2 linked regions of the Aliamphritea hakodatensis genome follow. The protein of the gene in region 1 binds, or shares a complex with, the protein of each later gene. Links are inferred from orthologs where the notes say so. Each region holds a gene or a part of one and is shown in the gene's direction. Other genes may lie near its edges.

Region 1 (3,163 bases):
AAATACATCAATACCGAAGTACAGGATGTATACCGTCTGCAGGGTGTAGGCATCAACGACAAGCACATCGAAGTAATTGTGCGTCAGATGCTGCGTAAAGTTGAAATCACCGCTGGCGGTGACAGCAGCTTTATCACCGGTGAGCAGGTTGAATTCCACCACGTTGTGGAAGAAAACAAGCGTCTGGAAGCGCAGGATAAAGTTACGGCTAAGTTCGACCGCGTACTGCTGGGTATAACCAAAGCGTCGCTGGCAACTGAGTCCTTCATCTCTGCTGCCTCCTTCCAGGAGACAACCCGTGTACTGACCGAAGGGGCAGTAAGCGGTAAGAAAGACTACTTACGTGGTCTGAAAGAGAACGTTGTTGTGGGACGTCTGATTCCGGCTGGTACCGGTCTGGCGTATCACAAAGAGCGTAAGCGGAAGTCAATGCAGGTTGAAGATAGCGTTACTGTAAGTGCAGAAGACGTTCAACAGGCGCTGACTGAAGCGCTGAATCAGGCAGCAATGCCAGATTCAGAGTAAAAATCTGGTCGAATATTGACCTGGCGGGCCGAGATTGAGTACAATCTCGGCCCTTTCGTGATGGGATAATAAAATCCCATCGTTTTATTGGTGCTTTTTTAAAGCGTGGAGTTTGCTTAATGGCAACTATTAACCAGTTGGTACGACAGCCACGCAAACGCAAAGCGGCTAAAAGTGACGTTCCTGCTCTGCAGGCGTGTCCTCAACGTCGTGGCGTTTGTACCCGTGTCTATACAACGACCCCTAAGAAACCGAACTCAGCATTACGTAAAGTTTGCCGTGTTCGTCTGACTAACGGATTTGAAGTGACTTCCTACATCGGTGGTGAAGGTCACAACCTGCAGGAACACTCTGTAGTACTGATCCGCGGCGGCCGTGTAAAAGATTTACCGGGTGTTCGTTACCACACAGTACGTGGCGCACTGGATACCAGTGGCGTTAACGACCGTAAACAGGGTCGTTCTAAGTACGGTACCAAGCGTCCTAAGTCTTAATAGTTTTTTCGGGACAGCGAAGCCAGTCAAGCCCTGTACAGGGTGCAAACTACTTAGCTAGATCGCAAACACATAAGAGTAAGGTCAGGTATCCATTCCTGAAATAACCTGAAGACCTGATAAGGGGCTTATCATGCCAAGAAGAAGAGTTGCGGCAAAACGTGAGATTCTGCCGGATCCTAAGTTCGGAAACACAACACTGGCTAAATTCATCAACCACCTGATGATTAGCGGTAAGAAATCCGTTGCAGAAAAAATCGTTTATGGTGCTCTGGATAAAATTTCCGAGCGCACTAACGAAGATCCAATCGAAATTTTCAATAAGGCTCTGGAAGCTATCCAGCCAATGGTCGAGGTTAAATCTCGCCGTGTTGGTGGTGCGACTTACCAGGTGCCTGTAGAAGTACGTCCTTCCCGTCGTAACGCCCTGGCGATGCGTTGGTTAGTTGACGCTTCCCGTAAGCGTGGTGAGAAGTCCATGGCTCTGCGTCTGGCTGGTGAAGTCGGCGATGCAGTTGAAGGTCGTGGCGCAGCGGTTAAGAAACGTGAAGACGTTCATCGCATGGCTGAAGCTAACAAAGCATTCGCTCACTACCGCTTCTAAAAATCTGAGGATTGTGTTGTGGCTCGTAAAACGCCTATCGAACGTTACCGTAACATTGGTATCTGTGCACACGTAGACGCGGGTAAAACCACGACTACCGAGCGGGTACTGTTCTACACCGGTCTTTCTCATAAGATCGGTGAAGTACACGATGGTGCGGCAACCATGGACTGGATGGAGCAAGAGCAGGAGCGTGGTATTACCATCACTTCTGCGGCGACCACCTGTTTCTGGAAGGGCATGAACCAGCAGTTCGAAGACCACCGCATCAATATCATTGATACTCCTGGGCACGTTGACTTCACGATTGAAGTTGAGCGTTCCCTGCGGGTATTGGATGGTGCTGTTGTAGTGCTGTGTGCGTCCTCTGGTGTGCAGCCTCAGACTGAAACAGTTTGGCGTCAGGCTAACAAGTATGAAGTCCCCCGCATGGTGTTCGTCAATAAGATGGACCGCATCGGTGCTGACTTCTATATGGTTGTTGATCAGCTGAAAGAGCGTCTCGGTGCTAATGCTGTACCGATCAACATGCCGATTGGTGCTGAAGACGAGTTTAAGGGTGTAGTTGACCTGATTCGTATGAAAGCGATTCTCTGGAATGAAAGCGATCAGGGTATGACCTATGATCTTGCGGATATTCCGGCTGATTTGCAGGCTAAAGCTGAAGAGCTGCGTGAGCAGATGATTGAAGCGGCGGCAGAAGCATCTGAAGAGCTGATGGATAAGTACCTTGAAGAAGGTGATTTATCTGACGATGAAATCAAAGCTGGTTTGCGTGCCCGGACGCTGGATAACGATATCGTGCTGATGCAGTGCGGTTCGGCATTCAAAAACAAGGGTGTGCAGGCAATGCTGGACGCAGTTGTCGAATACATGCCGTCTCCGGTCGAAGTAAAAGCGATCGAAGGGGCTGTTGATGATGAAGGTGAAGTATTTGAAACCCGTGAGGCTGATGATACTGCGCCCTTTGCTGCGTTAGCGTTTAAGATCGCAACCGATCCTTTTGTAGGTACGCTGACCTTCGTGCGGGTATATTCCGGCGTTCTGGCTTCCGGCGACAGCGTTGTAAACTCTGTTAAAGGCAAGAAAGAACGTGTCGGCCGTATGGTGCAGATGCACTCCAATAACCGTGAAGAGATTAAGGAAGTTCGCGCAGGCGATATTGCTGCTCTGATCGGTATGAAGGATGTTACCACCGGTGACACCCTTTGTGATCCGGGCCAGAAAATTGTTCTGGAACGGATGGAGTTTCCTGAGCCGGTAATTTCGGTCGCTGTTGAACCGAGAACCAAGGCTGACCAGGAAAAGATGGGTATTGCTCTGGGTAAGCTTGCTCAGGAAGATCCGTCATTCCGCGTTGAAACCGATGAAGAAACCGGTCAGACCATCATCTCAGGTATGGGTGAATTGCACCTGGATATCCTGGTTGATCGTATGCGCCGTGAGTTCAGCGTCGAAGCGAATATAGGTAAGCCACAGGTGGCTTATCGCGAAAAGATCCGTCGACCGGTAGAGGCAAATCATAAGTTTGTTCGTCAGT
Region 2 (2,840 bases), 2.0 Mb from region 1 along the record:
TCATTGAGAAGGCAGTTGTTCTGATCATAGAGTAAGCTTTCCAATATGGGCCAATAGCTCAGCTGGATAGAGCACCGCCCTTCTAAGGCGGTGGTCGAGGGTTCGAATCCTTCTTGGCCCGCCAGTTTGGAAAAGTAAATGTATGTAGTGGTGGGCGTAGCTCAGTTGGTAGAGCTCCGGATTGTGATTCCGGCGGTCGTGGGTTCAAGCCCCATCGTCCACCCCAATACATATTGCGGACGTGGTGAAATTGGTAGACACGCTGGATTTAGGTTCCAGTGCCGCAAGGTGTGAGAGTTCGAGTCTCTCCGTCCGCACCATTTAGAAAGACTCCTTTCCATAGGAAATATGGTGGGCGTAGCTCAGTTGGTAGAGCTCCGGATTGTGATTCCGGCGGTCGTGGGTTCAAGCCCCATCGTCCACCCCAATTTCCTTATCTTAATCTTCTCTTTTGTTTCTTTTGATGCTGCCTGATTCGCAGTTTTTTGCGTATCTGCTGTTTGCTGGCTATTTCGGTGCTTTTCACTTGACTAATCCTGCGGCTTGCCGGAAAATTCCCGCCTTTAGATATTCTGGCCCTGTTTGCGTAAGAGTGCTTTAGCTTCAATAGCATGCAGGTTGTAAGTGTTTTGATTTGTAACGATACAAATAATTTTTTGCGAGGAATTCCATGCAAGTTTCTGTAGAAACGACTACTGGTCTAGAACGTCAGGTGACTGTTGTTGTACCGGCCGAGCGTGTAGACAATGATGTTGCTCAGCGCGTGCAGCAAACTGCCCGTACTGTTCGAATTGACGGTTTCCGTCCTGGTAAGGTTCCGGCCAAAGTAGTTAAGAAGCGCTACGGCAAGGGAATTCGTCAGGAAGTCATCGGTGAAGTTATTCAGGAAAGCTTCTACCAGGCTACTCAGCAGGAAAACCTGACTCCTGCAGGTGGTCCGAACATCGAATTCAAAAACGACAAAGAAGGTGAAGATTTTTCTTACACCGCTACTTTTGAAGTTTACCCTGAAATCGCTCTGGCTGATTTCTCTGCTGCTGAAATAGAAAAGAACAGCGCTGACGTAAAAGACGAAGACCTGGAGCAGATGATCGAAACTCTGCGTAAGCAGCAGTCTGACTGGGTTGCTGTAGAGCGTGCTGCTGCAGACGGCGATCAGGTTAAGATCGATTTTGAAGGTTTCATCGACGGTGAAGCATTCGAAGGCGGTAAAGGCGAAGGTATGGACCTGGTTCTGGGTTCTAACACCATGATCCCGGGTTTCGAAGCAGGTCTGGACGGTGCTGAAACCGGCGCTGACGTTGAGCTGAACGTGACTTTCCCTGAAGATTACCACTCTGAAGATCTGAAAGGTAAAGCGGCAGTATTCAAAGTTAAGGTGCAGTCTGTATCTGAGCAGCAGCTGCCTGAACTGAACGAAGAATTCTTTGCCAAGTTTGGTCTGGAAGAAAACAACGTAGACAGCTTCAAAGTTGAAGTTCGCAAGAATATGGAACGTGAAGTTAAGCAGGCGCTGAAAACCAAGCTGAAAGAAGCTGTTTTCGGTCAACTGGTTGAGCTGAACGCAATTGATGTTCCTGCGGCTCTGATCGACAATGAAATTGATGCAATGCGTCGTCAGGCGATTCAGCAGTTCGGTGGTGCGGAAGCTAACATCGATCCTGAAATGCTGCCTAAGGAAATGTTCCAGGAGCAGTCTGAGAAGCGTGTTAAAGTTGGCCTGCTGGTAAACGAAGTTATTAAGGCAAACGAACTGACTGTTGACGAAGACCGCGTTAAGACAACCATTGATGAGCTGGCTGCTACTTACCAGGATCCTCAGCAGGTTATCGACTGGTACAACAGCAATGAAGAAATGCTGGGTCAGGTTAAGAGCCTGGTGATGGAAGATCAGGTACTGGATCTGCTGCTGGAATCCGCTAAGGTTACAGAAGTAGCGCTGAGCTACGAAGATGCTATCAAGCCTGCTGAGCCAAAAGCACAGGAAGAAGACGCAGAAGCTGAAGCATAATTGCCAACTGCTTGATTTGCGTTTATAAAATAACGGCTGTCGGCGTAAAGTCGGCCGCCGTTTTTGCTTTTCAGGGTGCTTTTAATCTGTATGTAGGGCACCGAGTTCAGGATCAAAGGAGAGAATAGGTATGTCACAAACTTATAATGGCCCAACAATGATCACCAGCAGTGGCCTGGTACCTATGGTTGTTGAGCAGACCGCCCGCGGCGAGCGTTCTTATGACATTTACTCCCGGTTACTTAAAGAACGTGTGATTTTTATGGTTGGCCAGGTTGAAGATCACATGGCTAATCTGGTGGTAGCGCAGCTGTTGTTCCTGGAGTCTGAAAATCCGGATAAGGATATTCACCTGTATATTAATTCTCCGGGCGGTTCTGTGACTGCCGGGCTGTCGATTTACGATACCATGCAATTTATTAAGCCCGATGTGAGTACAATGTGTATTGGTCAGGCTGCCAGCATGGGTGCGCTGTTGCTTACCGGTGGTGCAGCAGGCAAGCGTTACTGCTTACCTAATTCGCGTATGATGATTCATCAGCCGCTGGGCGGATACCAGGGCCAGGCAACTGATATTGAAATCCATACAAAAGAGATTCTGTCTATCCGTGAGCGCCTGAATGGTATTATGGCGCATCATACAAATCAGGATCTTGAAGTAATTTCCCGTGATACTGACCGTGACAATTTCATGTCGCCTCAGGCTGCGGTTGAGTACGGACTGATTGATGCGGTGATGGAACGTCGCTAAACTTCAGGGTAGTGATGACTGCCGTATGCTACAGTTGTAGCGGTTATAATACGGTTGTTGTGTTCTGCTCCGGAGTGA

Evidence for each region.
Region 2: the proteins of rpsG (region 1) and tig are in contact, whole or in part, in a crystal structure (PDB 3GTY), measured with the Thermotoga maritima proteins. The link is inferred for Aliamphritea hakodatensis from one-to-one orthologs. Residues at the interface, in WP_004081843.1 of Thermotoga maritima: Lys34, Lys52, Lys55, Glu59, Arg62, Gln63, Glu66, Asn67, Lys69, Val71, Arg95, Ala109, Lys110, Lys111, Gly112, Arg113, Pro114, Glu117, Glu121, Ile124, Ala125, Tyr127, Asn128, Asn129, Thr130, Gly131, Lys135, Asp139, Arg142, Met143; in WP_004081061.1 of Thermotoga maritima: Glu122, Val124, Val129, Leu130, Tyr133, Glu188, Gly259, Ile262, Tyr263, Glu266, Ser270, Glu273, Gln274, Glu277, Arg308, Gln311, Ile312, Ser315, Tyr316, Glu325, Arg329, Arg336, Leu363, Phe366, Trp367, Arg373, Leu377, Arg381, Leu384, Glu387.

The regions. Positions count from the first base shown.
Region 1 is NZ_AP025281.1:4,768,130-4,771,292, reverse strand. What follows is about bases 1-2,887. They hold rpsG (30S ribosomal protein S7), read left to right. Parts: upstream 1-1,152; coding sequence 1,153-1,623; downstream 1,624-2,887. Other genes in these bases: fusA (elongation factor G), read left to right, coding at 1,642-2,887; rpsL (30S ribosomal protein S12), read left to right, coding at 645-1,019; rpoC (DNA-directed RNA polymerase subunit beta'), read left to right, coding at 1-525. Outside these bases: more of fusA, read left to right, coding at 2,888-3,163.
Region 2 is NZ_AP025281.1:2,771,481-2,774,320, reverse strand. It holds tig (trigger factor), read left to right. Parts: upstream 1-670; coding sequence 671-2,011; downstream 2,012-2,840. Other genes in the region: clpP (ATP-dependent Clp endopeptidase proteolytic subunit ClpP), read left to right, coding at 2,142-2,762. UniProt on the Bacillus subtilis protein: Involved in protein export. Acts as a chaperone by maintaining the newly synthesized protein in an open conformation. Functions as a peptidyl-prolyl cis-trans isomerase.